Regions from separate parts of the Streptomyces sp. NPDC060184 genome, predicted to be linked through region 2. Evidence: riboswitches for the same ligand, from Rfam matches in the RefSeq annotation. Region 2 holds a riboswitch; the other holds the start of a gene.
What was found. Region 2 has a riboswitch for S-adenosylmethionine ahead of ACFWEE_RS29110 (aminotransferase class V-fold PLP-dependent enzyme). Riboswitches for the same ligand answer to the same signal wherever they lie in the genome.

Region 1 (15,238 bases), on a different contig from region 2:
TGCGACGCCAACCTGGACCAGCTCTCGCTGAAGGCCGGGCAGCAGCAGTAGGGATCGCGCGCGAGCCGCCGCGCCGGTGGGTCAGAGCGCCGAGGTGAGTGGTTCCACGCCTACGCGGGGCAGCAGCTCCGCATAGGCGTCCGCGTCGAACTCCCCGGCAGCCGGGGCCAGTACGGTCGCGGTGGAGAGCGCCACCGCACGGGCCAGCCGCTCCGGCCAGGCCAGCCCCTCGGCGAGCCCGGACAGCAGCCCGGCCACCGCCGAGTCGCCCGCCCCCGTCGGGTTTCCCCGGACGGCGGAGGGCGGCGTGGCGCGCCAGGTCCCCTCCTCGGTGGCGGCGACCAGGCCGTCCGCCCCGAGCGAGGCGACGACCGAGCGGGCACCGCGACGGCGGGCGTCGCGGGCGGCGCGCAGGGGCTCCCGGGAGCCGGTGAGGCGGGCGAGTTCGTCGGCGTTCGGCTTCGCGAAGTCGGGCCGTGCGGCCATGCCCCGGCGCAGCGGTTCCCCTCCGGTGTCCAGCAGCACGGGTATCCCGGCGGCGCGGGCGCGGCGGACGAGTTCCGCGTAGGCGCCGACGTGGATGCCCGGAGGCAGGCTGCCGCAGAGGGCCACGGCCGTGGCGCCGCCGAGCAGTTGCTCGTACGTGCGCAGCAGGGCGGCCCACTCGGCGGGTCCGACCTCGGGACCGGGTTCGTCGAGCCGGGTCGTGCGTCCGCTGGAGCGTTCGACGACGGTCACCGTGCGACGGGTTTCTCCGGCGACGGGGACGAGGGCGTCCTCGGGGCCCAGCGGGGCGAGCAGTTCGCGCACCAGTGCCCCGGTGCGGCCTCCGGCGAACCCCGTGACGACCGTGGGGTGTCCGAGCGCGGCGAGCACCCGGGCGACGTTGACGCCCTTGCCGCCGGGCCGTTCGACCATGTCGCTCACCCGGTGGCGGCTGTGCGGGACGAGATCGGCGACGGTGCAGGTCACGTCGAGTGCGGTGTTCAGCGTGACGGTCAGGATCACCTGGACTCGCCCCCGGTCCTTCTCTCTCGTTCGCCGGGCCGCTTGCCGGTCCCGCCTACTGGAATGTGGCGTTCCGGCGGCGGGACGTGCGGTGCCGAGGGAACGTCACGCCCGTGATCATGCCAAAGAGACGGCAAAGGGCCCAGAGGGTGTCCGGAGGGCGAGCAGCGGGCGGCCACCACCTCGCCCGCGAGGGAGCCGCGCGGCGCCGGTCCGGACAGGACGGCTGTGGATCGGCCGGCTGTGGATCGCCGCGGCCCCGCTCAGAGCCGCAGGTGCATGATGTGCAGCCCGACGTACCCGTCCTTCGGGTGGTGGAAGCCTTCCGGCAGGGTGCCTATGACCTCGAACCCCAGCGACTCGTAGAGCTTCACGGCGTGGGCGTTCGTCTCCACCACCGCGTTGAACTGCATGGCGCGGTAGCCCTGTTCACGCGCCCAGTCCACGGTGTACGCGCACAGTGCCCGCCCCACGCCCCGGCCCGAGTGCGCCGGGTCGACCATGTAGCTGGCGCTCGCGATGTGCGAGCCGTTGCCCTGGTGGTTGCGGTTCATCTTGGCGGTGCCGAGGACGGTGCCCGAGTCGTCCACGGCGACGACCGTGCGGCTCGGGTGCGTCAGCAGCCACCAGTCACGGCCCTGGTCCTGGTCGAGGTCGGCGGGGTAGGTGAAGGTCTCGCCGGCGGCGACGATCGCGTGGAAGAAGGGCCAGATGTCGGGCCAGTCCTTCTCGGTGGCTTCCCTGATCAACATGTGGACAGCGTGACCCACGGGAGCCGTGGCGACAATGCCTTTTCGCGAGGGGCGATTTCCGGTCATACAAGTGGGCTTGAGTGTTTCGGACCCTCCGTCAGTCCGCTTGTCCGGACCCCGTTGCGGGGGCCCGTCGCGGGTCCCCGTTCGGGACCCGCTCGGGCCCTCCCGTCCGGACCACCCCGTCCGGGCCCCCGGATCAGCTCCTCCGGTCAGGCCCCCGACCAGGACCCCGGCCATGCCCCCGGTCAGGCCCCCTTGGGCTCGACGATCCACTCGCCCTTGCGCATGACGCCCTTGAGGGCGAACTCCTCGTCCAGCACCACCAGGTCGGCGTCCTTGCCGGTCTCCAGCGAGCCGATCCGGTCGTACAGGCCCAGCAGCCGGGCGGGGTTGACGGAGATCGACCGGACGACGTCCTCGACCGGGATGCGGTCGATGGTCACGGCCCGCCGGAACGCGGTGTCCAGGGTGAGCGTGGACCCGGCGATCGAACCGCCCTCCACCAGCCGGGCGACGCCGTCCTTGACCTCGACCGCGAGCGGGCCGAGCTGGTACTGGCCGTCGCCGAAGCCGGCCGCGTCCATGGCGTCGGTGATCAGGGCGACCCGGGCGGCGCCCGCGTGGTGGTAGGCCATCTCCAGGGCCGCCGGGTGCAGATGGGTGCCGTCGTTGATCAGCTCGACGGTGATCCGCTCGTCCTCCAGCAGCGCCGCGATCGGGCCGGGGGTGCGGTGGCCGAGGGCGGGCATCGCGTTGTAGAGGTGGGTCGCGACGGTGGCGCCCGCGTCGATCGCCTCGACGGTCTGCTCGTAGGTGGCGTCGGTGTGGCCGATCGCCGCGATGACCCCCTGGTCGGCGAGGAGCCGTACCGAGTCGAGCCCGCCGGGCAGTTCGGTGGCGAGCGTCATCATCTTCGCCGTACCGCGCGCGGCCTTCAGCAGGGCGCCGACGGCGGCCGGGTCGGGGGCGCGGAGCAGGGACTCGCTGTGCGCACCCTTGCGACAGGGCGAGATGAACGGTCCCTCGAAGTGGATGCCCGCGATCTCGCCCTGTTCGGCCAGCTCGGAGAGGACCCCGGCCCAGCGGCCGAGGAAGTCCAGGCTGTCGGTCACGGTGGAGGCGACGACCGTGGTGGTGCCGTGCTCGCGGTGCGTCCGTACACCGGTCAGCACCTGGTCCACCGAGCCGGCGGTGAAGGACGCGCCGCCGCCGCCGTGGTTGTGCATGTCCACGAAGCCGGGGACGATCCAGTGCCCGGTCAGGTCCAGGGTCCGGGCGTCCTCGGGGGCCCCGTCGGCGATCCGTGTGCCCTCGACGGCCAACCGGCCGTTCTCCTCGGTGCCACCGGGCCGTACGACCCGGGCTCCGGTGAGAACCGTGCTGTCTGCGTGTCCGGCCATCAGACGGTTACCTCCGTGGCGAGTAGATCCCAGGCGAGCAGCCCCGCGCCCAGGCATCCGGCGGTGTCCCCGAGGGTCGCCGGAACGATGTGGGGCAGTGTCTGGAACGTGAGGCGTTCCTCGACGGCCGCACGCAGTGGTGTGAACAAGGTTTCCCCCGCCTCGGCGAGACCGCCACCGATGATGAGCGTGCGCGGGTCCAGCAGGGTGATCGCGGTGACCAGCCCGGCGGCCAGCGCGTCGACGGCGTCGGCCCAGACGCGCAGGGCGGTGGGATCGCCCGCGTCGACGGCCCGCGCGCAGTCCGCCGCGTCCTGCGAGGGGTCGCCGCAGGCGGCGGCCCAGGCGCGGGTGACCGCGGAGGCGGAGGCGAGCGTCTCCAGGCAGCCGCGCTGGCCGCAGCCGCACTCCGGGCCGTCCGGCCGGACCACGACGTGCCCGATCTCCCCGGCGCTGCCGTGCGCGCCGGCCTCGATGACCCCGTCGATGCCGATGGCCCCCGCTATGCCGGTGCCGAGGGCGACGAAGAGGAAGCGGTCGGCGCCGCGTCCGGCCCCGCTGCGGCCCTCGGCCAGCCCTCCGGTGCGGACGTCGTGGCCGAGCGCGACGGGGACGGAGCCGAGCCGTTCGCCGAGGAGGTCGCGCAGGGGCAGGTCGCGCCAGCCGAGGTTGGCGGCGTAGACCGCGATGCCCCGCTCGGTGTCGACGATGCCCGGAACGGCCACCCCGGCGGCCACCGCGGTCTCGCCGAAGTGCTTTTCGCCGTACGCGCGCAGGTCGGCGGCGAATCCGAGGATGGTCTCGACCACCGCCTCGGGGCCGCGCTCCCGTCCGGTGGCTCGTCGTTCCTCGTGCAGGAGGGTGCCGTCGGCTCCGACCAGCGCGGCCTTCATTCCCGTGCCGCCCACATCGAGGGCGATGACATGTCTCACGGGGGACAGTTTCGCCCGCCGATCTCAAAAGGTCTAGTCCACTATTCCGCTTTGTATCGTGTGCATACAAAAATCCGGGGGCGGCGGGGGCGCGCCGGTGGCACTGTCCGGGGCGCGCGTTAGGTTGGTCGGCATGACCGCCCCCGAGCACGGAAACGGAACCCCCGGCACTCCCGGACCCGACGCGACCGGCGCCGACGGGAGCGCGCGGACCGACGGGAGCGCCGGCAGCGACGAGAACGCGCGCACCGACGGGACGGGCGCGGACGCGGCCGGGACCGGCGCGCTCTCCGACCGCGACCGCGCGCTGCTGGCTCTGGAACGGCGGTCCTGGGCGGGCCCCGGCGCGAAGGAACGCGCCATCCGCGAGGAGCTGGGCCTCTCACCGGTCCGGTACTACCAGCTGGTGAACGCCCTCATCGAGGACCGCCGCGCCCTGGAGGAGGACCCCGTCACGGTCAACCGCCTGCGCCGTGTCCGGGCCGCCAAGCGGAACCGGCGCTGAGGGGCAGGAGCCCTGCGGCCCTCGGCTCCCGGCTCACCCGCACGAGCGACCCGCGCGGGGGTCGTCAGGGCGTCCCCCGTCCTTAGTACGGGCGCGTCCCGCGCCCGTACTAAGGACGGGGCCAGGGCCGTCCCGAGAGCCGCTCGATGTCGGTGTTGAACCGCTTGAGGTAGGCGGCGAACCTCTCCACGTCCTCAGCGGACCACTTCTCCAGCACGAGCCCGAGCCCGCTCGCGTTCTTGTCGCGCTCCACGTCGAGCCGCTGCGCGCCCTCCGGCGTGATCCGGAACTTGCGGGCCATGCCTCCCGACGGGTCCGGGATGCGTTCCACCAGTCCGGCCTGCATCGCGGCGGCGGTCTGCCGGTTGAGGGTGGACGAGTCGAGGCCGAAGGCGTCGCTCAGCTCCTTGATGGACATCGGCCCCTGTACGCGGATGCGGCTGAGCAGGACGTAGGCGCTCCGCTCCAGCACGTCGTCCTTGCGCCGCCCGTTGGCGGTGCGCAGGAAGATGTGGCGGCTGAGCAGCATCTGCTCGTACTCGACCTGCTGGATGGGGTCGTCCATGCTCGTGCTCCTTGCTGCTGTCCCGCGCACCCTCCCTCCGAGCCTACGGGGCGGGGGGAGGGCGTCGTCCGGGCGTGCGGGGTGCGGTCTCGGCAGGCCCGCCCCTGCCCCGCTACTGTCGGAGCATGGGCAGCCACCTGGACCACGTGCCGACTCCGACCACCGAAGCGGGCCGCGAAGGGCTCGCCGCACTGCTGGCCCGTCCGGGCAGGGCCGTGGTGGCGCTCGACTTCGACGGCACCCTCGCCGACATCGTGCCCGACCCCGAGCAGGCCAGGGCCCACGCCGACGTGCTGCCGGCGCTCGCCGCGCTCGCGCCGAAGATCGCCTCCGTGGTCGTGATCACCGGCCGCCCGGCGGCCGTCGCGGTCGCGCACGGCGGGTTCGCGGGGGTCCCCGGCCTGGAGCACCTGGTGGTCCTCGGCCATTACGGCGCCGAGCGCTGGGACGCGGTCTCCGGCGAGGTCGCCGCCCCGCCGCCGCACCCCGGTCTCGCGGCCGTCCGCGCGGAGCTGCCCGCCCTCCTCGACGGGCCCGAGGTGCTGAAGGGCGCCTGGGTGGAGGAGAAAGGACAGGCCGTCGCCGTCCACACCCGCCGCGCCACCGACCCGCAGGCCGCCTTCGAGCTGCTGCGCGAGCCCCTCGGCCGGCTCGCCGCGCGCCACGGACTGATCGTCGAGCCGGGCCGCCAGGTCCTGGAGCTGCGCCCGCCGGGGGTCGACAAGGGTGTCGCGCTCACCGGGTACGCGGCCGAGGTGGGGGCCGGGTCGGTGCTCTACGCGGGCGACGACCTCGGCGACATCGCCGCCTTCGCGGCCGTGGAGAAGCTGCGCTCGGGCGGTCCGGACCGGGTGCCGGGCCTGCTGGTCTGCAGCGGCGGCACCGAGGTCCCCGAGCTGGCTTCCCGCGCCGACCTGATCGTGCCGGGCCCGCAGCAGGTCGCGGCCCTGCTGGCGGCCGTGGCCGAGAGCATCTGAGCGTCGCCGGGACCTGGGGGTCTCACCCCTCCCGCAGCGCCTCCAGCTGCTGGAGGAACCAGGCCTGCGGCGGCAGCGCGGTCGCGGCCTCCGCGAGCCGCGCCGACCGCTCGGCACGCTCGGTCCCGTCCATGGTCAGTGCCTCGTGCAGGGCCTCGGCCGTGGCGCTCACGTCGTACGGGTTCACCACCAGCGCGTCGGCGCCCAGCTCCTCGTACGCCCCGGCCTCGCGGGAGAGCACCAGGGCCACCCCGTGGTCGGAGACGACCGGGACCTCCTTGGCGACCAGGTTCATGCCGTCCCGGATGGGGTTGACCAGCGCCACGTCGGCCAGCCGGTAGGCGGCCAGCGAGCGGGCGAAGTCGTCCCTCACGTGCAGGACGACCGGGGTCCAGGTGTCGGTGGCGTACGTCTTGTTGATCTCGTCGGCCAGCTCCTGGACGGCCGTCGTGTACGCGCGGTAGACCGCCAGGTCCTGGCGGGAGGGGTAGGCGAAGGCGACGTGGACGACGCGTTCGCGCCACTCGGGGTGGTTGTCGAGGAGGGTGCGGTAGGCGTGCAGCCCGCGCACGATGTTCTTGGACAGCTCGGTCCGGTCGACCCGGACGATCGTCTTCCGGCTGCCGTCGCCGCCGATCTGCTCGCGCAGCGCGGCCATCCGCTCGTCCACGTCCGGCTCGTGCGAGCGGGCGAGCAGGAAGTCGCCGTCCGCGCCGAGCCCGTGCACGCCGATGCGGGTGCCGCTGGTGCCGCCGAGGATCTCGGTGCAGCAGCCGATGAACGCGTCGGCCCAGCGGCGGGTGAGGAAGGCCGCCCGGTCGGCGCCGAGGATGCCGCGCAGCAGCTGTTCGCCGATGTCGTCGGGGAGCAGCCGGAAGTAGTCCACCGGCGCCCACGGGGTGTGCGAGAAGTGGCCGATGCGCAGGTCGGCGCGGAGCTCGCGGAGCATCCCGGGGACCAGCGCGAGGTGGTAGTCCTGCACGAGCACGGCGGCGCCCTCGCCCGCCTCCTCGGCCAGCGCCTCGGCGAAGGCCCGGTTGTACGTCTCGTACGCGGCCCACTGGCGCCGGAACTCGTCGTCGAAGACCGGCTCGACGGGGGTCTGGTAGAGCAGGTGGTGGACGAACCAGAGCACGGAGTTGGCGATGCCGTTGTACGCGTCGGCGTGCACGGAGGCGTCGATGTCGAGCATCCGGACGCCCTCTTCGCCGACCCCGCGCCGGACCGCCTCGCGGTCGCCGTCGCCGAGCGCGGCGCAGACCCACACCTTGTCGTCGACGGCGCTCAGTCCGGAGACGAGCCCGCCTCCGCCCCGGCGTGCGTCGAGGGAACCGTCTTCGTTCAGCGTGTACGACACGGGGCCGCGGTTGGACGCGACGAGGACCTGGGCGGCGTGCTCGGAGACCATGTAGCGGAACCTAGCCCGATACGTAACCCCCCAAACGTGTTCGAGGCCGGGCCGGGCCGGACGGCGCGGCTCGCGGTGTGCCCGGCGAGGGCAGCGCCGGGTCTGCCCGGCGAGGGGCCGGCCGGGTCAGGCGGCGCGTCTCGCGGTGTACTCGGCGATCTCCCGGACCGGCGGCCGTTCCTCGGTGTCCACCGCGTAGGTGTGTGGCCGGAAACCGTCCTCGTCGCGTTCGAACTGGGTGAGCACCGGGCGCACCAGATGCCCGCGGGAGAGCCGCAGCTGCGCGGTCCGGTAGATCGCGGCGGCCATCCGTCCCAGCGCCTGTCCGTCCTGGTGGCGGTGGCGGCGGACCCCGACGTCCACCTGGGCCAGGGCGTCGAGTCCCACGGTGCGCAGCGCGTCCACCAGGAGCCCCAGCTCCACCCCGTACCCGACGGGGAAGGCCAGCTGCTCCAGGAGCCCGCGCCGGACCGCGTACTCGCCGCCCAGGGGCTGGACGAAGCCGGCCAGTTTCGGCCAGTGCAGATTGAGCAGCGGGCGGGCGACCAATTCGGTGACGCGACCGCCCTGCGCGGGCGGACCGGCGGGTGCGTGGCCGTCCGACGTCTCCAGCGGCCGGTCGTACATCGCCTTGACGAACTGGATTCCCGGGTCGGTGAGCAGCGGGCCGACGATGCCGGAGACGAAGTCGGCGGAGAAGTCCTTGAGGTCGGCGTCGACGAAGCAGACGATCTCGCCGCTGGTCACGAAGAGCGACCGCCACAGCACCTCGCCCTTGCCGGGGACGGCGGGTATCCGGGGGAGGATCGAGTCGCGGTGCACCACGCGGGCTCCGGCCGCGCGGGCGACGGCGGAGGTGGCGTCGGTGGAGCCGGAGTCGATCACCACGAGCTCGTCGACGAGCGGGACCTTCTCCATCAGCTCGCCGCGGATGGTCCGGACGATGTCGCCGACCGTCGCCTCCTCGTTCAGCGCGGGCAGGACGACGCTCACGGAGGAGCCCCGCGGGTTCCGGCTCCTGGCGGCCAGGAGACGGTCCAGGGGGCGGTCGGAGGCTGCCCAGGAACGGCGGTTCAGCCAGCTGTCGACCTCTTCCAGCACGGGCGATACTCCCTGTATGTGATCCATCTCGCGGTTCGGACGACTACCTCAACCGTCGGGTGCTTCGGTTACAGTCTTGAACAACGCTCACTGCCTTCGCATGTCGGGGTCGGAGGGCGGACAAACGCCTGGATCGAACGGTCCAGTGCCATAGCGCTCATCCAGAGGGACTGAGGGAACGGCCCGTTGAAGTCCCGGCAACCCTCCCGCCGGCCGCGAGGCCACGGTGGGGAAGGTGCCAATTCCGTCTTGTGGCGAAATGCGTCGCAAGGAAGATGAGGAGAAAGGGCCTCCGCCATCATGGCTGTTCAGACCGTTGCAGCGCATTCCGGCACGTCCGTGGACCTCGGTCCCGCCGCCGCGCTTTCCTGCCGCGAGTGCGGCGAACGCTTCGAACTCGGTCCCATTTTCGCCTGCGCGTCCTGTTTCGGGCCGCTCGAAGTGGCGTACGACCTGCCGAGCGGCTCCCCGGAAGAGCTGAAGAAGCGCATCGAGGCCGGCCCGGACAACATCTGGCGCTACGCGCCGCTGCTGCCGGTGCCCGCCGACGTCGCCGACAAGCCCAACATGAACCCCGGCTTCACCAAGCTGGTCAAGGCCGACAACCTCGCCCGCGAACTGGGCGTCACCGGCGCCCTGTACGTCAAGGACGACTCCGGCAACCCGACGCACTCCTTCAAGGACCGCGTCGTCGCGATCGCCGTCGAGGCCGCCCGCGCCTTCGGCTTCACCACCCTCTCCTGCTCCTCCACCGGCAACCTCGCCGGCGCGGTCGGTGCCGCCGCCGCGCGGGCCGGCTTCCGCTCCTGCGTGTTCATCCCGCACGACCTGGAAGAGGGCAAGGTCGTCATGGCCGCGGTGTACGGCGGCGAGCTCGTCGGCATCGACGGCAACTACGACGACGTGAACCGCTTCTGCTCCGAGCTCATCGGCGACCCGCTGGGCGAGGGCTGGGGCTTCGTCAACGTCAACCTCCGCCCGTACTACGGCGAGGGCTCGAAGACGCTCGCGTACGAGATCTGCGAGCAGCTCGGCTGGCAGCTCCCGGACCAGCTGGTCATCCCGATCGCGTCCGGCTCCCAGCTCACCAAGATCGACAAGGGGCTGCAGGAGCTGATCAAGCTCGGTCTCGTCGAGGACAAGCCGTACAAGATCTTCGGCGCGCAGGCCGAGGGGTGCTCCCCGGTCTCCACCGCCTTCAAGGCCGGCCACGACGTGGTCCGCCCGCAGAAGCCGAACACGATCGCCAAGTCGCTCGCGATCGGCAACCCGGCCGACGGCCCGTACGTCCTGGACATCGCCCGCCGCACCGGTGGCGCGGTGGAGGACGTCGACGACGAGCAGGTCGTCGACGCGATCAAGCTGCTCGCCCGCACCGAGGGCATCTTCGCCGAGACCGCGGGCGGTGTGACCGTCGGCGTGACGCGGAAGCTGATCGAGTCCGGCCTGCTCGACCCGGCCCTGACCACCGTCGTCCTGAACACCGGCGACGGCCTGAAGACCCTGGACGCCGTCTCTCCGACGACCGGCCTGTCGGCGACCATCCGCCCGAGCCTGGACGCGTTCCGCGACGCGGGCCTCGCGGCCCACTGACCACCCGAGAACCGAGGAAGGCAATCCCCATGAGCGTCAAGGTCCGCATCCCCACCATCCTGCGCACGTACACCGGCGGCCAGGCCGAGGTCTCGGCCGAGGGCACCGTCCTCTCCGAGGTCATCGAGTCCCTGGAGAAGGACCACCCGGGCATCGCCGCGCGTGTCCTGGACGACCAGGGCAAGCTGCGCCGCTTCGTCAACGTGTACGTCAACGACGACGACGTCCGCTTCGAGGGCGGCCTCCAGGCGGCCACGCCGGACGGCGCCGGCGTCTCGATCATTCCCGCCGTCGCGGGCGGCTGCTGACCCGACGGCCGGTCCCGGGTCCCGCCGCGCGGCGGGACCCCGACAGCCGTTCCGCAGCGCACCGTTGCCCCCTTCGCGTACGACGCGGAGGGGGCAATTCCGTAGGGTTGAGCGCGGTACAGTTGGGGAAGCCCCCTTGGCCGTCCGCGCCGGGCGGGTGCGAGATCGCGCCGCCGCGCGACAAGAAGCAGCCAAAGTCCGGAAGCCCTCTGTGCCTTAAGTGGCCTTTGTCTGGCCCGACTTGCCCAAAATTCTCAACAAATCCTCATGTTCGGGCGTTCCGCCGCGACCAGAATTCTCGTCCGATTGACCTGTTGCAGAGGGCAGTTGGGCAGATACATTCGGCCGCGGTCGACGCGTTCCGGCGCACGCACCCTCTCCTGTCGGAGGGTGAGTTCTGACCCGGGTCCGCGAAGTGCGGTCCTGTGCAGGGGCCAGAAATAGGGGAGTTAGGCATGGCTCAGGGCACCGTCAAGTGGTTCAACGCGGAGAAGGGGTACGGCTTCATCGCGGTCGACGGTGGTGCGGATGTTTTCGTCCACTACAGCGCGATCCAGATGGACGGGTACCGCACCCTCGAAGAGGGTCAGCGAGTTGAATTCGAGATCTCGCAGGGCCAGAAGGGGCCGCAGGCGGACATGGTCAAGCTCGCCGTGGGCTGAGATCGGACGCGGTCGGCAACGACACTTCTCACGCACGCAGGGCCCGTCCCCGGCAGGGGTACGGGCCCTGCGTGCGTGCGCGTTCCGCGTGCCGGGAAGGGTCCGCGGAGGCCCGGAGGCCGGCCGGTGAGTGCCTGCGGTTCGCCCCGAGGCGTGCCCGGAGCTTGTCCCCAGGACGAGGAGGACGCTTGCACTCGCAGGGGTCGAGTGCTAATCATTGGCGTTAGCACTCTCCAGGTGAGAGTGACAGAACTTGGACCGGGCCGGTGAGGCCCGCAGGCGCGGCGGGGCAAGGAACCGCCGGGCACGCAGGCCGTCCGTCGCGGGCGCCTCTCGGTCCGGAGCAATCCACCCCTGTCCGGGAGGACCACTTCACATGGCCAAGATCATCGCGTTCGACGAGGAGGCACGGCGCGGTCTCGAGCGCGGGATGAACCAGCTCGCCGACGCCGTCAAGGTCACCCTCGGCCCCAAGGGCCGTAACGTCGTCCTCGAGAAGAAGTGGGGCGCGCCCACGATCACCAACGATGGTGTTTCCATCGCCAAGGAGATCGAGCTCGAGGACCCGTACGAGAAGATCGGTGCGGAGCTGGTCAAGGAGGTCGCCAAGAAGACGGACGACGTCGCCGGCGACGGTACGACCACCGCCACCGTTCTCGCCCAGGCGCTCGTCCGCGAGGGTCTGCGCAACGTCGCCGCCGGTGCCAACCCGATGGCCCTCAAGCGGGGCATCGAGAAGGCCGTCGAGGCCGTCTCCGCCGCTCTGCTGGAGCAGGCCAAGGACGTGGAGACCAAGGAGCAGATCGCTTCGACCGCCTCCATCTCCGCCGCCGACACCGAGATCGGCGCCAAGATCGCCGAGGCGATGGACAAGGTCGGCAAGGAAGGCGTCATCACCGTCGAGGAGTCCCAGACCTTCGGTCTGGAGCTGGAGCTCACCGAGGGTATGCGCTTCGACAAGGGCTACATCTCGGCGTACTTCGCGACCGACATGGAGCGTATGGAGACGTCCTTCGACGACCCGTACATCCTCATCGTCAACTCGAAGATCTCCAACGTGAAGGACCTCCTTCCGCTGCTGGAGAAGGTCATGCAGTCGGGCAAGCCGCTGCTGATCATCGCCGAGGACGTCGAGGGCGAGGCCCTGTCGACCCTGGTCGTCAACAAGATCCGTGGCACCTTCAAGTCCGTCGCCGTCAAGGCCCCGGGCTTCGGTGACCGCCGCAAGGCCATGCTCGGTGACATCGCCATCCTCACCGGTGGCACCGTCATCTCCGAGGAGGTCGGCCTCAAGCTGGAGAACGCGGGTCTCGACCTGCTGGGCTCCGCGCGCAAGGTCGTCATCACCAAGGACGAGACGACGATCGTCGACGGCGCCGGCGAGAGCGACCAGGTTCAGGGTCGCGTCAACCAGATCCGTGCCGAGATCGAGAACTCCGACTCGGACTACGACCGCGAGAAGCTCCAGGAGCGTCTGGCGAAGCTGGCCGGCGGCGTGGCCGTCATCAAGGCCGGTGCCGCCACCGAGGTCGAGCTCAAGGAGCGCAAGCACCGCATCGAGGACGCGGTGCGCAACGCCAAGGCCGCCGTCGAGGAGGGCATCGTCGCCGGTGGTGGCGTGGCTCTGCTCCAGGCGTCCGCCGTCTTCGAGAAGCTCGACCTGACGGGCGACGAGGCCACCGGCGCCAACGCCGTCAAGCTCGCGCTGGAGGCCCCGCTCAAGCAGATCGCCGTCAACGGTGGTCTCGAGGGTGGCGTCGTCGTGGAGAAGGTCCGCAACCTGCCGATCGGCCACGGCCTCAACGCCGCGACCGGCGAGTACGTCGACATGATCGCCGAGGGCATTCTCGACCCGGCGAAGGTCACGCGCTCCGCTCTGCAGAACGCCGCCTCCATCGCCGCGCTCTTCCTCACCACCGAGGCCGTCATCGCCGAGAAGCCCGAGAAGGCCGGCGCGGCTGCCCCGGGTGGCATGCCGGGCGGTGACATGGACTTCTGATCCCCTCCAGGGATCGGTGGTTCCACCCCCGCAGCGTCCAGCTGTGGCTTCGGCCCCCGGGATTCGTTCCCGGGGGCCGAAGTGTTTCCGCGCCCGGCCCGGCTGCCCGGCCGGTCGGGCCGGGCGCCCCTCCCGGGCCGACGGCCGGGCGGGGCCCCTTCCGGGCTGACGGTCGGGCCGGGCGCCCCCCCGAGACGGTCCGGTCAGGCCCGGCGGCCCGAGTGGTACGCCTCGATGGCGTCCCGCTGGTACGCGGCGAGGCCCGGTGCGACGGCCTCGTAGGCCGCGCGCCACTGCGGGTTCTCCACACAGGAGCGCCCGATCGCGAGGTGCTCCTCGGCGGTGACGGGCCGCAGCCCGGTCACCGCCCGGTACTGCGCGTCCACGTGCTCCTGCACGGGCGCCGAGTCGGCGGACAGGCCCGCGGCCAGGAACTCGGCGAGCCGGATCATCTGGCGTTCGTTCACGTGCCGATCGTTCACGTGCCGCCTGCTCGCGTGCCGTCCGTCTGCCTACCGGGAGCTGGGAACGAATCCTCGGTACGGGGGCCGATTCGCCTTGCCCCGTACGGGCCGGGTTTTTCCGGGCCTGAGAAGGACGGTAGAAGCTGCCGCAGCGGCAACCGCAAGCCCGTGCGGCGTTCTTCTGCCGGGGCGCGCCGCGGCCCGGGTCCGTGGAGGGCGGGGCTGGGGGAGAGGGCTGTGGGCGGCGCCGCTACTCCGCGTCCAGCGCCGACAGATGGCGGGTGAAGTCGTCCACGAGCCGCCCCAGCAGGCGCCCCAGCTCCCGCCGGTCCCGGTCGGACCAGCCGGCGAGCGCTCCGCCGAACCAGCCGAGGATGGTCCGCATGTAGCGTTCGGCGCCCGCCGCGCCCTCGGGCGTCGGCTCGATGAGCCGGGCGCGCTGGTCGTCGGGGTCGGTGACGCGGCGGACCAGTCCGCGCTTCTCCAGCCCGTTGACCTGCCGGGTGACGTGGGGCCCGACCACCTGCATGCGCGCCGCGATCTCGCCGATGCGCAGCGGGGTCCCGGCCATGTGCAGGGTGACCAGGACGGACATCGACGGCCGCTCCAGGGCGAGTCCGGCGGTCTCCATGGCGTGCTCGGGCAGCCGCCCCTTGGTGAGCGTGTTGCTGAGCTGAGCCATGCGCGGAAGCATCTCGGCGACGAGATCGAACGCCGCGTCGGAACCGCCGTCGGAACCGCTTTCGGGGGCGTCGCGGTCTGCCGCGTGCGGCTCCTGGGCGCTCATGCCACTCCTTTGGATACCTAAGTTAGGTATATAGTCGGGTCTGCGGCATCGCTTCACGGGCTTCTCGCGTCCGCAAAAAAGATACCTAAGTTACGTAGATGGTGAGAGTCTGCGTGCCTGTCGAGAGGGGACACCTCATGACCAGCACCTACGGTACGGAATCCGGTCGCGGTAAGGCCGCCGGTACGGGCACCACCGCACCCCGCGAGCGCAGCGTCCTGATCTCCGGCGCCAGCATCGCGGGCCCCGCGCTGGCCTACTGGCTCCACCGGTACGGCTTCGCGGTCACGGTGGTCGAGAAGGCGGACGCGGTACGCGGCGGCGGCTACCCCATCGACATCCGGGGTACCGCCCTGCGGGTCGTGGAGCGGATGGGACTGCTGCCCCGGTTGTGGGACGCGCACGTGGACAGCCGGCAGGTGTCGTTCCTGGACCCGGACGGTTCGGTGCGGGCCTCGGTCCGGCCGGAGACCATGACCGGCGGGGTGGACGGCCGGGACGTGGAGGTGCGCCGGGGCGATCTGGCCGACCTTCTGTACGGCCTCGTCCGCGACGACGTCGAGTTCCTCTTCGGCGACTCGATCGCGACGCTGGACGACCGGGGCGACGGGCCCGACGGGGGCGTGGACGTGGTGTTCCGAGGCGGAGCCCGGCGCACGTTCGACCTGGTCGTGGGCGCGGACGGCATCCACTCGCACACCCGGGGGCTGGTGATGGGGTCCGAGGCGCGGTACCACCGCTCCCTCGGCCAGTGCTTCGCCGGTTTCACCCTGC
Region 2 (15,238 bases):
ACCGGACCGGGGCGGGCGCGGGGGCCGGGGTCGGGCTCGCGGGGCCCCAGGGCCGGGGCGGGCTCGGGAGGGCCGGGCTCCGCGAGGTCCCGGGGCGGGGCCGTCAGCCCCCGTACTCCTCCGTCGCCTCGATCAGCCGGGCGGACGCGGGCGGCACCGTGACTCCGTGAATCAGGGACGGCGCGACGGGCGGCGTGGCAGTCTTCGGCGGAACGACCCAGTGCGGAGCCATCCGCACGCAGTCACCCCTCAGATCGGCCAGGCTCGTCTCGGTCTCGGACACAACGCTGTGTGTGGGCATATCCGCACCGTACGCACCGATCCCCCTGGGTAGAAAGACCTACTATCGGGTAGTTTCAACCCATCGGTGCTTGGTGCGGAAACGGGTAGCGTGAGATGTCACGCCGTCCCGGAACGCCCACGCGTCCCCCCGCCCCCCCCGCAGGAGCAGCCTCCCGTGCGTATCGCAGTCACCGGCTCCATCGCCACCGACCATCTGATGACCTTCCCCGGCCGGTTCGCCGACCAGCTCGTCGCGGACCAGCTGCACACGGTCTCGCTCTCCTTCCTGGTCGACGCCCTGGACGTGCGCCGGGGCGGGGTCGCCGCCAACATCTGCTTCGGCATGGGGCAGCTCGGCACCTCCCCGGTGCTGGTGGGCGCCGCCGGATCCGACTTCGACGAATACCGCGCCTGGCTCGACCGGCACGGCGTGGACACCGGATCGGTCCGCATCTCCGAGGTGCTGCACACCGCGCGCTTCGTCTGCACCACGGACGCCGACCACAACCAGATCGGCTCCTTCTACACGGGCGCCATGAGCGAGGCCCGGCTGATCGAGCTGCAGAGCGTCGCCGAGCGCCTCGGCGGCCTCGACCTCGTCTCCATCGGCGCCGACGACCCGGAGGCGATGCTCCGCCACACCGAGGAGTGCCGCAGCCGGGGCATCCCCTTCGCCGCGGACTTCTCCCAGCAGATCGCCCGGATGAACGGCGAAGAGATCCGGATACTGCTGGTGGGCGCCACCTACCTCTTCTCCAACGAGTACGAGAAGGGGCTCATCGAGTCCAAGACCGGCTGGACCGACGAGGAGATCCTGGCCAAGGTCGGCCACCGGGTCACCACCCTCGGCGCCCGCGGGGTGCGCATCGAGCGCGCGGGCGAGCCGGTCATCGAGGTCGGCTGCCCCGACGAGGAGACGAAGGCCGACCCGACCGGCGTCGGCGACGCCTTCCGCGCGGGCTTCCTCTCCGGCCTCGCCTGGGGCGTCGGCCTGGAGCGCGCCGCCCAGGTCGGCTGCATGCTCGCCACCCTGGTCATCGAGACGGTCGGCACCCAGGAGTACACCCTGCGCCGCTCCCGCTTCATGGACCGTTTCGCCAAGGCGTACGGGCACGAGGCCGCCGACGAGGTCCGCGCGCACCTCGCCTGATCCGCCGCGGGCTTCTCCGTACGGCCCGGCCCGGCCCGGCCCGGACCGTACGGAGAAGCCTCAGCTCAGCCGGCGGACCACGTACGCCGCCCCGCGCTCCGCGGGCCGCTCGCCCACGTACTCCTGCTCCCGCATCTCGCACCAGGCCGGGATGTCCAGCCGGGCCGCCTCGTCGTCGGCGAGCACGGTCACCGTGCCGCCCACCGGGACGTCACCGATCACCTTGGCGAGCTCGATCACCGGGATCGGGCAGCGCCGGCCCAGCGCGTCCACCACCAGCGACGCGGCCGACGCGGTGGCACCCCCGACGGCCCCGGCGGACGCCGGAACCCCGAGCCGCTCCCGTACCCCGGCGACCACTCCGGGCAGCACGTCGAGGAACCGCTCCACGTCCGGGGCGGCGGTGCCCGACGGCAGCGACACCCGGACGTTCCCTTCCGAGAGCACCCCCATCGCCTTCAGTACATGGCTGGGTGTCAGTGTGCTGCTGGTGCAGGACGAACCGGACGATACGGAGAAACCGGCCCGGTCCAGCTCGTGCAGCAGGGTCTCCCCGTCGACGTAGAGGCAGGAGAAGGTGACGACGTGCGGCAGGCGCCGCTCCGGGTCGCCCACCACCTCGACGTCCGGCACCCCGGCCGCCACCCGTGCCCGGACCAGGCCGACCAGGGCCCGCAGCCGCGCCGCCTCCGCGTCGGCCTCGGCGCGCACCGCGCGCAGCGAGGCGGCGGCGGCCACGATCGCCGGCAGGTTCTCGAAGCCGGCCGACCGCCCCGACTCCCGCTCGTCGGCCGGACCCCGGGGCGCGAACCTGACCCCCTTGCGCACCGCCAGCAGGCCGACGCCCGCCGGGCCGCCCCACTTGTGGGCGCTCGCCGTCAGCAGCGACCAGCCCTCCGCGACCGGCCCCCATCCCAGCGACTGCGCCGCGTCCACGAGCAGGGGGACCCCCGCCTCCCGGCAGTGCGCGGCGACGGCCGCCACCGGCTGCTCGGTCCCCACCTCGTGGTTGGCGGACTGGAGGCAGGCGAGCGCGGTGTCCGCGCGCAGGGAGGCGCCGAACACCGCGGAATCCACCGCTCCGGTCCGTTCCACCGGCACCTCGGTGAAGGACCCCCCGGCGGCCTCGTGCGTGGCCGCGGCATGGAAAACCGACGAGTGTTCGACCGCCGACGCGACCAGATGCCGGCCGACACGCCGACGGCCCGAAAGAGCCCCGGCAATTCCCGCGTGCACCGCGGCCGTCCCCGAAGGGGTGAAAACGAGCTCGTCCGGGCGGCAGCCGACCGCCTCCGCCGCCGCCTCGCGGGCGGCGTCCAGCAGCATCCGGGCCCGCCGTCCCTCCCGGTAGAGCCGGGCGGGATCGGCCCAGCCCTCGTCCAGGGAGGCCATCAGGGCCTGACGGGCCACGGGATGCAGGGGCGCGGAGGAGGCGGCGTCGAAGTAGGGCACCCGGTCACGCTAGCCCGCGGGCCGGCCACCGCCGCTCGCGGCCGTCCGCGAACGCAGGAGAAGGAACGTCAGATGGCGCCCGGAAGCCGGGATTCCACCCCTTCGGGGTGTCGGACGGCGCGTTGGGCACCCTCCCCGCGCGACCCCAAATAGCGTCCAGTAGGGTTTGGTCCGCATAAACATCCAAACCCCTGCCCGCGACAGGGCGGCGACCGACCAGAGACATACGGGCGCGCCGACCGTAGCGGGCGAGACTCTCGGGAAGGCGCTACGTGAGTCCCAACGGCTCCGACCGCTCGTCGCGGCGCCCGATGCGGCGGAAGCTGCCGCAGGTGCTGACTGCGGGCCTGGTCCTGGCGACGGCCTCCGGTTGTTCGTACAACTGGCAGGATTTCCCTCGCCTTGGTATGCCTACCCCGGTAACGGAAGAGGCCCCTCGGATCCTCTCCCTCTGGCAGGGCTCGTGGGCGGCAGCGCTCGCCACGGGTGTCCTCGTCTGGGGGCTGATCCTCTGGAGTGCCTTCTTCCACCGGCGTAGCCGGACCAAGGTAGAGGTTCCTCCGCAGACCAGGTACAACATGCCCATCGAGGCGCTGTACACAGTGGTCCCCCTGATCATCGTCTCGGTGCTCTTCTACTTCACCGCGCGCGATGAATCGAAGCTCCTCACCCTCTCCACCAAGCCCGTCCACAACATCAACGTGGTCGGCTACCAGTGGAGCTGGGCGTTCAACTACGTCGAGGACGTGGACGGCTCGCCGGCCACCACCAAGACGCCCGAGGAGCTCTCCTCGATTCCCGACCGCTACCTCGCGGACTTCCCGAAGGGCGCCGGCGGCGTCTACGACGCGGGAATCCCGGGCACGCGCAACCCCCAGACCGGCAACCCGGGTCCGACCCTGTGGCTGCCGAAGGGGGAGAAGGTCCGCTTCATCCTCACTTCACGTGACGTCATCCACTCCTTCTGGGTGGTGCCGTTCCTCATGAAGCAGGACGTCATCCCGGGCCACACCAACGCGTTCGAGGTCACTCCGAACAAGGAGGGCACCTTCGTGGGCAAGTGCGCCGAACTCTGCGGCGTCGACCACTCCCGGATGCTCTTCAACGTCAAGGTTGTCTCTCCCGAGCGTTACCAGCAGCACCTCAAGGAGCTGGCGGAGAAGGGGCAGACGGGCTACGTGCCGTCAGGCATCGAGCAGACTGACCCCGCCAGGAATGCGGAGACCAACAAACTGTGAGCATCCTCAACGAACCCCAGGGTGCCGCGGCAGCAGACGACTCGTACGAGGACGAACTGCCGGTACGGCGCAAGCAGCCGGGAAACGTCGTCGTCAAGTGGCTGACCACCACTGACCACAAGACGATCGGCACGATGTACCTGGTCACTTCGTTCGCGTTCTTCTGCATCGGTGGCCTGATGGCGCTCTTCATGCGCGCCGAGCTGGCCCGTCCGGGTACGCAGATCATGTCGAACGAGCAGTTCAACCAGGCGTTCACGATGCACGGCACGATCATGCTGCTGATGTTCGCGACGCCGCTGTTCGCCGGTTTCACCAACTGGATCATGCCGCTGCAGATCGGCGCGCCCGACGTGGCGTTCCCGCGGCTGAACATGTTCGCGTACTGGCTGTACCTCTTCGGTTCGCTCATCGCGGTGGGTGGCTTCCTCACCCCGCAGGGCGCCGCGGACTTCGGCTGGTTCGCCTACTCCCCGCTGTCGGACGCCGTCCGCTCGCCGGGTGTCGGCGCCGACATGTGGATCATGGGTCTGGCCTTCTCCGGATTCGGCACGATCCTCGGTGCGGTCAACTTCATCACCACGATCATCTGCATGCGCGCTCCCGGCATGACGATGTTCCGGATGCCGATCTTCGTGTGGAACGTCCTGCTGACGGCCGTCCTGGTCCTGCTGGCCTTCCCGGTCCTCGCCGCCGCGCTCTTCGCGTTGGAAGCGGACAGAAAATTCGGGGCCCACGTATTCGACGCGGCCAATGGCGGCGCATTGCTCTGGCAACACCTCTTCTGGTTCTTCGGACACCCAGAGGTGTACATCATCGCTCTGCCATTCTTCGGAATCATTTCCGAAGTGATCCCGGTCTTCAGCCGCAAGCCGCTCTTCGGCTACATCGGCCTGATCGCGGCCACCATCGCCATCGCGGGTCTCTCCGTGACGGTGTGGGCGCACCACATGTACGTGACGGGCGGCGTGCTCCTGCCGTTCTTCTCCTTCATGACGTTCCTCATCGCGGTACCGACCGGTGTGAAGTTCTTCAACTGGATCGGCACGATGTGGAAGGGCTCGTTGTCCTTCGAGACGCCGATGCTCTGGTCGGTCGGCTTCCTGATCACCTTCCTCTTCGGTGGTCTGACCGGTGTCCTGCTGGCCTCGCCGCCGCTGGACTTCCACGTCTCGGACTCGTACTTCGTCGTCGCGCACTTCCACTACGTCGTCTTCGGCACCGTGGTGTTCGCGATGTTCGCCGGATTCCACTTCTGGTGGCCGAAGTTCACCGGCAAGATGCTGGACGAGCGGCTCGGCAAGATCACGTTCTGGACGCTGTTCGTGGGCTTCCACGGCACGTTCCTGGTGCAGCACTGGCTCGGTGCCGAGGGCATGCCGCGTCGCTACGCGGACTACCTCGCCGCCGACGGCTTCACCGCGCTGAACACGATCTCGACGATCTCCTCGTTCCTGCTCGGCCTGTCGATCCTGCCGTTCTTCTACAACGTGTGGAAGACCGCCAAGTACGGCAAGAAGGTCGAGGTCGACGACCCGTGGGGCTACGGCCGTTCGCTGGAGTGGGCCACCTCGTGCCCGCCCCCGCGCCACAACTTCATCACCCTGCCGCGGATCCGTTCCGAATCCCCGGCGTTCGACCTGCACCACCCGGAGATCGCCGCGCTGGAGCAGCTCGGCCACCACTCCGAGGACAAGGTTCTCGCCGGTGGTAAGGAGGCAGGCAAGTGAAGATCCAGGGCAAGCTGTTCATCTGGCTGAGCGTCTTCATCCTGATCATGGCCATCACGTACGGCGTGTGGTCGAAGGAGCCGGTCGGCACCACCGCCCTCGTCCTGGCCTTCGGGCTGTCCATCATGATCGGCTTCTACCTGGCCTTCACGGCCAACAGGGTCGACCAGATGGCCCAGGACAACAAGGAAGCCGACGTGGCCGACGAGGCCGGCGACGTGGGGTTCTTCTCCCCGCACAGCTGGCAGCCGCTCTCCCTGGCGATCGGCGGCGCGCTGCTCTTCATGAGCATCGCCTTCGGCTGGTGGCTGGCGTACTTCTCGGCCCCGATGCTCGCCATCGGTCTCTTCGGCTGGGTGTTCGAGTACTACCGCGGTGAGAACCGCACCCAGTGACACCCGCTCCGTGACACCCGCCGGGTGACACCGCATTACCAGCAGGACCCCCCGAGGGGCCCGGACCGCTCCGCACGAGCGGTCCGGGCCCCTCGTTTGCAGTCACAGAACGCGCTGGATCGGATGAATCTTCTTAGCGTGGGTTCATGAACGACACGCCGCGCACCCGCTCCGTAGTGAGTTGCTCCCTGCTGGTCGTGACCCTGGTCGCCGGTGCGACCGCCTGTGGAGAGCCCGATGGTCACCCGCTCTCGGCCAAGCCGTTCGACGCGGCCGACCAGGTCTCCTTCAACGGCCATGCCCCGAACGGGAAGGCCGACCCCGACAAGCCCCTGGAAGTCACCGTCAAGGGTGACGAGGGACGCATCACCGATGTGACGGCCGCGGACAGCACCGGCCGCCGTCTGGCCGGTGAACTCGCCGCCGACGGGAAACGCTGGCACTCCACCGCCCCGCTCGCCGCCGGCGCGCGGTACGAGGTGAAGGTCACCACCGAGGACGAGGACGGCGCCCCCGGCCGCCGTACCCTCACCTTCGAGACCACCTCCCCGAAGAAGCTCCTGCACGTCTCCTTCGGCCCGCAGGCGGGCACGTACGGGGTCGGACAGCCCATCACGGCGGAACTCAGCGCTCCGGTCACCGACAAGGCCGCCAGGGCCGCCGTCGAACGCGCCCTCAAGGTCCGCTCCACGCCCGCCGTCACCGGCTCCTGGTACTGGGTGGACGACAAGATCCTGCACTACCGGCCCCAGGACTACTGGCCCGCCGGTGCGGCGGTCGAGGTGTCCAGCAACTTCAAGGGCATCAAGGTGACCAACGCCCTCTACGGCGCCGAGGTCAAGCCGCTGCACCTCAGCATCGGCGACCGCATCGAGGCCATCACCGACGCCTCCGAGCACGAGATGACCGTGCTCCGCAACGGAGAAGTGATCAACACCATTCCGGTCACCACCGGGAAGCCCGGCTTCTCCACCCGCAACGGCGTCAAGGTCGTGCTCGGCAAGGAGGCGTTCGTCCGGATGCGCGGGGAGACCGTCGGCATCGCGGAGGGCTCCGCGGAGTCGTACGACCTGCCCGTCTACTGGGCCACCCGGGTGACGTGGAGCGGCGAGTACGTGCACGCCGCGCCGTGGTCCGTCGGCTCCCAGGGCAGCGCCAACGTCAGCCACGGCTGCACCGGTATGAGCACGGAGAACGCCGAATGGTTCTTCGACACCGTGCGCGAGGGCGACGTGGTCAAGGTCGTCGGCAGCGAGGGGGAGACCATGACCCCCTTCGACAACGGGTTCGGGGACTGGAACGTCTCCTGGGAGGCCTGGCAGAAGGGCAGCGCCCTGCGGAACGCCACGCTCGGAGCCGGAGCACACCCCCAGACATCGGCTCTGGCGGCGCGGCTGCGCCCCCAGGTCTGACGCCGGGGGGTGCGCCGCCTCCCGGGACGACCGTGCGGCCCCGGTGTGCGGACGGCCTCAGGAGGCCTTGGCCGCCGGCTGGAGCCGCCCGCGCACCAGGGCCGCCAGGGCGTCGGCGAACTCGACCGGGTCCACCGGGAGGGTCACCGCGGCGTCCGCGCGGCTCCAGGTGGCCAGCCAGGCGTCCTGCGGGCGCCCGATCAGCAGCAGCACCGGCGGGCAGTGGAAGACCTCGTCCTTGATCTGCCGGCACACGCCCATGCCGCCCACGGGCGCCGTCTCGCCGTCCAGCACGCAGACGTCGACGCCGCCCGCGTCCAGCGCGGAGAGCACGGCGGGCAGCGTCGCGCACTCCAGGAACCGCACCTCGGGGACGTCGGCCGCGGGCCGTCGCCCGGTGGCGAGCTTCACCTGCTCGCGGACGTTGGCGTCGTCGCTGTAGACCAGGACCGTGGCGGTCGCCTGCATTGTTCCTCCGTGACAGCTGTGTCGTCGGGGCTCTCGGGGCATGAACCGATGCGCGGATCGTACTCCCGCCGACAGCCCGTCAGCACCGCTAATGACGTCGATTCGCTGGGCCGTTCGGGGAGGACACACCCCTCTGACACACCGAACGGCACCCCCGGGAGTGAGGGCGGGATAAGCGACCGACATAATGTCGGTCGTGGCGACAGCAACGACAGTAGAAACCGGGCACGCGCACCCGTCGGTCAATCGGCCGAACCTCACCAGCGTCGGAACCATCATCTGGCTGAGTTCCGAGCTGATGTTCTTCGCGGCCCTCTTCGCGATGTACTTCACCCTGCGATCGGTGATGGGACCGGATCACTGGAAGGAGATGGCCGACCATCTGAACTTCCCGTTCTCCGCGACGAACACCACGATCCTGGTGCTTTCCTCTCTCACCTGCCAGCTCGGCGTCTTCGCCGCGGAGCGGGGCGACGTGAAGAAGCTCCGGACGTGGTTCATCATCACGTTCGTCATGGGTGCGATCTTCATCGGCGGCCAGGTCGTGGAGTACACCGAGCTGGTCAAGACGGACGGGCTCTCCCTGTCCTCGGACCCGTACGGCTCGGTGTTCTACCTGACCACCGGCTTCCACGGCATGCACGTGACAGGCGGTCTCATCGCCTTCCTGCTGGTTCTCGGCAGAACGTACGCGGCCAAGAGGTTCACCCACGAACAGGCGACCGCAGCCATCGTCGTGTCCTACTACTGGCACTTCGTCGATGTCGTGTGGATCGGCCTCTTCGCGACGATCTACATGATCAAGTAACCGGGCGCTCGCACCCACCCATCATCGACGCAGAAGATCCTGACACCGGGGTAATCCGTGAAAAAGCTCTCCGCACGACGACGCCATCCACTGGCGGCCGTCGTCGTACTACTCCTCGCGCTGGCGGCTACCGGGGGGCTGTACGCCGCGTTTGCGCCTGCGGGCAAGGCGCAGGCAGACGAATCCGTCCAGTCCCTCCCCATCGAGGAGGGCAAGAAGCTCTACACCGTCGGCTGCGCCAGCTGCCACGGAACCAGTGGTCAGGGCACCACCGACGGGCCCTCGCTGGTCGGCGTCGGCTCCGCCGCGGTCGACTTCCAGGTCGGCACCGGCCGGATGCCCGCGCAGCAGCCGGGTGCCCAGATCCCTGCGAAGAAGGTCATCTACTCGCAGGACGAGATCGACCAGCTCGCGGCGTACGTCGCGTCGCTCGGCGCCGGTCCGATCACGCCGACCGAGAAGCAGGTCAGCCCCGAAGGTGCGGACATCGCCAAGGGCGGTGACCTGTTCCGCACCAACTGCGCCCAGTGTCACAACTTCACGGGTGAGGGCGGCGCGCTGACGGACGGCAAGTACGCCCCGAGCCTGGAAGGCACGAGCCCCAAGCACATCTACGAGGCCATGCAGACCGGCCCGCAGAACATGCCCTCCTTCCCCGACACGACGATGCCCGAGCAGCAGAAGCAGGACATCATCGCGTACATCAAGACCGTGAACGGTGACAACAGCGAGAGCCCGGGCGGTCTGTCGCTCGGTGGCCTCGGTCCGGTCAGCGAAGGCCTGTTCGCATGGATCTTCGGTCTGGGCCTCCTGATCGCCGTCGCCGTCTGGGTCGCGGCCCACACCGCTAAGGCCAAGAAGTCATGAGTAGCCAAGAAGAGAATCCAGAGAAGAGCCTGCTCACCGAGCAGGACGCCGCGCACGGCGCGGTCGTGGGTACGGGCGATCCGTTCGCCGACCCGGGGCTGCCGGCCCACAAGCCGCGCATCCAGGACATCGACGAACGTGCCGCGAACCGCTCCGAGCGAGTCGTCGCGTACCTGTTCATCCTGTCCATGCTGGCGACGGTGGCGTTCATCGCCTCCTACGTCATCTTCCCGGTCGACAAGATCGTCTACATCTGGCCGTTCGGCCATGTGAGCGCGCTGAACTTCTCCCTGGGTCTCACCCTGGGCGTGGCGCTCTTCGCCATCGGTGCGGGCGCCGTCCACTGGGCGCGCACCCTGATGTCCGACGTCGAGACCCCCGCGGACCGTCACCCGATCGAGGCGACGCCCGAGGTCAAGGCGCAGGTCCTCGCGGACTTCAAGGCCGGTGCCGAGGAGTCGGTGATCGGTCGGCGCAAGCTGATCCGCACCACGATGTTCGGCGCGCTGGCCCTGGTGCCGCTCTCCGGCGTCATGCTGCTGCGCGACCTGGGTCCGCTGCCGGAGAAGAAGCTCCGTTCGACCCTGTGGGCGAACGGCAAGAAGCTCATCAACATGAACACGATGGAGCCGCTGCGTCCCGAGGACGTCGTGGTCGGTTCGCTGACCTTCGCCATGCCCGAGGGCCTGGAGGAGGACGCGGAGGACTTCCAGTCGCAGATCGCCAAGGCCGCCCTGATGATCGTCCGCATTCAGCCGGACGACATCAAGGACAAGCGCGAGCGCGAGTGGGCGCACGAGGGCATCGTCGCCTTCTCCAAGATCTGCACCCACGTCGGCTGCCCGATCAGCCTGTACGAGCAGCAGACGCACCACGTGCTCTGCCCGTGCCACCAGTCCACCTTCGACCTCTCCGACGGCGCCCGCGTCATCTTCGGTCCGGCCGGGCACGCGCTTCCGCAGCTGCGGATCGGCGTGAGCAGCGAGGGCGACCTCGAAGCTCTCGGTGACTTCGAAGAGCCCGTCGGTCCTGCCTTCTGGGAGCGCGGATGAGTACTACGACGGAAACCACGCGCAAGGCCCCCGCGGGTGAGCGGGTCGCCGACTGGGCGGACGGCCGACTGGGCATCTACGGCCTGGCCAAGGCCAACATGCGCAAGATCTTCCCGGACCACTGGTCCTTCATGCTGGGCGAGGTCTGCCTCTACAGCTTCATCATCATCATCCTCACGGGTGTGTACCTGACGCTGTTCTTCCACCCGAGCATGAACGAGGTCGTCTACAACGGCCCGTACGAGCCCATGCAGGGCATCCGGATGTCCGAGGCCTACTCGTCGACGCTGAACATCAGCTTCGACGTCCGCGGTGGTCTGCTCGTGCGGCAGATCCACCACTGGGCCGCGCTGATCTTCCTGGCCGGCATGTTCGTGCACATGATGCGCGTGTTCTTCACGGGCGCGTTCCGCAAGCCGCGTGAGATCAACTGGCTCTTCGGGTTCCTGCTGTTCGTGCTGGGCATGTTCACCGGCTTCACCGGTTACTCGCTCCCGGACGACCTGCTCTCCGGTACGGGTGTCCGCTTCATGCAGGGCGCGATCCTGTCCGTGCCGATCGTCGGCACGTACCTCGCGTACTTCCTGTTCGGCGGGAACTTCCCCGGCGGCGACTTCGTGGCCCGGTTCTACTCGATCCACATCCTGCTGCTCCCGGGCATCATGATGGGCCTGCTGGTCGGCCACCTGATCCTGGTCTTCTACCACAAGCACACGCAGTTCGCGGGCCCCGGCCGTACGAACAAGAACGTCGTGGGCATGCCGCTGCTGCCGGTCTACATGGCCAAGGCCGGAGGGTTCTTCTTCCTGGTCTTCGGTGTCATCTCGGTCGTCGCCGCCATCGCCTCGATCAACCCGATCTGGGCCATCGGCCCGTACCGGCCGGACCAGGTGTCCACCGGTGCGCAGCCCGACTGGTACATGGGCTTCTCCGAAGGCCTGATCCGTGTCATGCCGGGCTGGGAGATCAACCTCTGGGGTCACACGCTCGTCCTGGGCGTCTTCATCCCGCTGGTCATCTTCCCGCTGGTGCTGGCCGCGATCGCGGTGTACCCGTTCATCGAGTCCTGGGTCACCGGCGACAAGCGCGAGCACCACATCCTGGACCGGCCGCGCAACGCGCCGACGCGCACCGCGTTCGGTGTCGCCTGGATCAGCTGGTACTTCGTCCTGCTCGTCGGCGGCGGCAACGACCTGTGGGCCACGCACTTCCACCTGTCGATCAACGCCATCACCTGGTTCGTGCGGGTCGGGTTCTTCGTGGTCCCGGTGCTCGTGTTCATCGCGACCAAGCGGATCTGCCTCGGCCTCCAGCGCCGTGACAAGGAGAAGGTGCTGCACGGACGCGAGTCCGGGCTCATCAAGCGCCTGCCGCACGGTGAGTTCGTGGAGGTCCACGAGCCGCTCAGCCCGGGTCAGCTGCACACCCTCACCGCGCACGAGCAGTACACCCCGCTCGAAATCGGCCCCACGGTCGACGAGAACGGTGTCGAGCGCAAGGTCTCGGCCCTCACGAAGCTGCGCGCCAAGCTCAGCAAGGGCTACTACGGCGAGCACAACCAGATCGCCAAGCCCACTGCCGAGGAGTACAAGGAGATCACCAGCGGCCACGGTCACCACTGATCGCCTGAACTGATCGCCACAGCGAAGAGCCCCGTCCATTCGCCGGACGGGGCTCTTCGTCGTTCCCGGGCCCCGATAGGGTGGACGGACACCCCCCTTTCCGGCTGTGGATTCTTGGAGCGGACCATGAACGTTGTGACCCCGAACGGCGGCGACAGCGCGGCGGACCGTTCCTGGTCCGGCGTACTGACGCCCCTGCTGCGCGGCCAGGACCTCGACGCGGACGACACCGCCTGGGCCATGGACCGGATCATGAGCGGGGACGCCACCGACGCGCAGATCGCGGGCTTCGCCATCGCGCTGCGGGCCAAGGGCGAGACGGTCGCCGAGGTGAGCGGTCTGGTCCGCGCGATGTACGCGCACGCCCGCACCATCGAGGTGCCCGGACCCTCGGTCGACATCGTCGGCACCGGCGGCGACCTCGCGAAGACGGTCAACATCTCCACGATGTCCGCGATCGTGATCGCCGGAACGGGAGCCAAGGTCGTCAAGCACGGCAACCGGTCCGCCTCCTCGGCCAGCGGTGCCTCCGACGTCCTGGAGAAGCTCGGCGTCAACCTGGAGCTGACCCCGCAGCGGGTCGCCGAGGTGGCGGCCGAGGCGGGCATCACCTTCTGCTTCGCGGTGAAGTTCCACCCGGCCCTGCGGTACGCGGCCAAGGCCCGCAAGGAGCTGGGCACCCAGACCACCTTCAACATCCTCGGCCCGCTCACCAACCCGGCCCACGTCCGCGCCCAGGCCGTCGGGGTCGCCGATCTGCGGATGGCGCCCATCGTGGCCGGCGTCCTCGCCGAGCGCGGCAACTCCGCGCTCGTCTTCCGCGGCGACGACGGACTGGACGAGCTGACCACCACCGCGACCTCCCGGGTCTGGGTGGTCCGGGACGGCGAGGTGCGCGAGGAGGCCTTCGACCCGCGCCACGTGGGGCTGGAGCTGGTGCCGGTCGAGGCGCTGCGCGGCGCGGACCCCTCGTACAACGCGGACGTCGCCCGCCGGGTGCTGGACGGTGAGAAGGGTGCCGTGCGCGAGGCGGTGCTGCTGAACTCGGCGGCGGCGCTGGTGGCGCTGGACCCGGGCGAGGGCACGCTCACCGAGCGGATCGGGGCCAAGATCGCCGCTGCCGCCGAGTCCATCGACTCCGGGGCCGCGCACCGCGCGCTGGAGCGCTGGGTGGCGGCCAGCAACGCCTGAAAACTCCGGCGACGCCCGAGCGGTTCCGTGCCGCCCGGCGTTTTCCGTCCGTACGTGCACGAAGGGGCGCAGTCCGTATCGCGGACTGCGCCCTTGCGTTCGTGGACACGTGTGGCAAGATGCTGGCAGGTCATGAGTGACAGCGACTACGGCCCCGGCCCGCTGTCCGGCAACCCTCCGTCCGTGGCGGGGTGCCCCGGGTGAAGACCAGGCCGTAGGCAGCGAGGTCTGCGGCAAGCGCGGGCCCCTCGGCATCTCGAATGCCAGCCCCCGGGGTCCTGGTCCCTAGGGAGCCTTCTGTGAGCACGCGAATGCGATAGGGCGCAACGCCCTTCTCCGCACCCCTTTCACCTTTTGCACCGCGCTGCCGCGTACCCGCCGGCGCGGTGAATTCGCCTGCGTATTACGGGAGTTCGCCATGTCCGTGTCCTCTGCTGCCCTCAACGCCTCCGCGCCCGCCGCCTCCGCCGACGCGGACTGTGCCCCGCTGCCGGTCCTCGGCAAGGACGTCACCGTCCCCCTCGTCACCGGGGGCGAAGTCACCTACGCGGCCCTCGACTACGCGGCCAGCGCCCCGGCGCTCCAGCGGGTCTGGGACGACGTCGCCGCCTACGCGCCGTACTACGGCAGCGTGCACCGCGGCGCCGGCTACCTCTCGCAGCTCTCCACCGACCTCTTCGAGAACAGCCGGGCCACCGTCGCCGAGTTCCTCGGCTGCCGCCCCGGCGACCAGGTGATCTTCACCCGCTCGACCACCGACTCCCTCAACCTGCTCGCAGCCGTGATCCCGGCCGACTGCGAGGTGTTCGTGTACGAGACCGAGCACCACGCCTCGCTGCTGCCCTGGCGCGACGCCAAGGTCACCTACCTCAACGCCCCGCGCACCCCGCAGCAGGCCGTCGAGACCCTGGAGCGTGCGCTCGCCGACCGCGACCCCTACGGCCCGGCCCTCGTCTGCGTCACCGGCGCCTCCAACGTCACCGGCGAGCTGTGGCCGGTCAAGGAACTGGCCGCCGCCGCCCACGCGCACGGCGCCCGCATCGTGCTGGACGCCGCCCAGCTAGCCCCGCACCACCCGGTGGACATCGCCGGACTCGACGTCGACTGGGTCGCCTTCTCCGGCCACAAGCTGTACGCCCCCTTCGGCTCGGGCGTCCTCGCCGGCCGCGCCGACTGGCTCCAGGACTCCGAGCCCTACCTGGCCGGCGGCGGCGCCTCGAAGAAGGTCGCCCGGCGCACCGACGGCGGCGTGGACGTGGAGTGGCACACCACCGCCGCCCGCCACGAGGCCGGTTCGCCCAACGTCATCGGCGTCTACTCCATCGCCTCCGCCTGCAAGGCCCTCACCGAGGCCGGCTTCGACAACCTGGTCGCCCGCGAGCAGCGGCTGGTCGCCCGGGTCCGCGCCGGCCTCGCCGAGGTGCCGCAGGTCAAGGTGCTCTCGCTCTTCGGCGACGACGCCCCGCGCGTCGGCGTCATCTCCTTCGTGGTGGAGGGCTGGAACAGCTCCCACTTCGCCGCCGCGCTCTCCGCCGAGTACGGCATCGGCGTCCGTGACGGCCTGTTCTGCG

Region 1: another riboswitch for S-adenosylmethionine. It lies ahead of thrC (threonine synthase); the one in region 2 lies ahead of ACFWEE_RS29110 (aminotransferase class V-fold PLP-dependent enzyme).

Annotation. Positions count from the first base shown of each region.
Region 1 is NZ_JBHWYX010000002.1:244,579-259,816, reverse strand. It holds gene ACFWEE_RS02830 (carbohydrate-binding protein) at 1-51, shown strand, start outside; gene ACFWEE_RS02825 (1-phosphofructokinase family hexose kinase) at 82-1,008, opposite strand; gene ACFWEE_RS02820 (GNAT family N-acetyltransferase) at 1,272-1,760, opposite strand; gene nagA (N-acetylglucosamine-6-phosphate deacetylase) at 2,009-3,163, opposite strand; gene ACFWEE_RS02810 (ROK family protein) at 3,163-4,095, opposite strand; gene ACFWEE_RS02805 (DUF3263 domain-containing protein) at 4,229-4,600, shown strand; gene ACFWEE_RS02800 (MarR family winged helix-turn-helix transcriptional regulator) at 4,710-5,165, opposite strand; gene otsB (trehalose-phosphatase) at 5,291-6,142, shown strand; gene ACFWEE_RS02790 (trehalose-6-phosphate synthase) at 6,165-7,550, opposite strand; gene ACFWEE_RS02785 (glucosyl-3-phosphoglycerate synthase) at 7,677-8,651, opposite strand; SAM riboswitch class I at 8,806-8,933, shown strand; gene thrC (threonine synthase) at 8,952-10,244, shown strand; gene ACFWEE_RS02775 (MoaD/ThiS family protein) at 10,274-10,552, shown strand; gene ACFWEE_RS02770 (cold-shock protein) at 11,008-11,214, shown strand; gene groL (chaperonin GroEL) at 11,591-13,213, shown strand; partial or broken gene ACFWEE_RS02760 (TipAS antibiotic-recognition domain-containing protein) at 13,417-13,687, opposite strand; gene ACFWEE_RS02755 (MarR family winged helix-turn-helix transcriptional regulator) at 13,928-14,371, opposite strand; gene ACFWEE_RS02750 (FAD-dependent monooxygenase) at 14,602-15,238, shown strand, end outside.
Region 2 is NZ_JBHWYX010000058.1:29,643-44,880, forward strand. It holds gene ACFWEE_RS29045 (hypothetical protein) at 104-301, opposite strand; gene ACFWEE_RS29050 (carbohydrate kinase family protein) at 458-1,432, shown strand; gene ACFWEE_RS29055 (cysteine desulfurase/sulfurtransferase TusA family protein) at 1,493-2,884, opposite strand; gene coxB (cytochrome c oxidase subunit II) at 3,157-4,122, shown strand; gene ctaD (cytochrome c oxidase subunit I) at 4,119-5,852, shown strand; gene ACFWEE_RS29070 (cytochrome c oxidase subunit 4) at 5,849-6,247, shown strand; gene ACFWEE_RS29075 (Ig-like domain-containing protein) at 6,394-7,659, shown strand; gene ACFWEE_RS29080 (hypothetical protein) at 7,717-8,127, opposite strand; gene ACFWEE_RS29085 (heme-copper oxidase subunit III) at 8,315-8,935, shown strand; gene ACFWEE_RS29090 (c-type cytochrome) at 8,993-9,802, shown strand; gene ACFWEE_RS29095 (Rieske 2Fe-2S domain-containing protein) at 9,799-10,854, shown strand; gene ACFWEE_RS29100 (cytochrome bc complex cytochrome b subunit) at 10,851-12,476, shown strand; gene trpD (anthranilate phosphoribosyltransferase) at 12,603-13,667, shown strand; SAM riboswitch class IV at 13,796-13,913, shown strand; gene ACFWEE_RS29110 (aminotransferase class V-fold PLP-dependent enzyme) at 14,086-15,238, shown strand, end outside.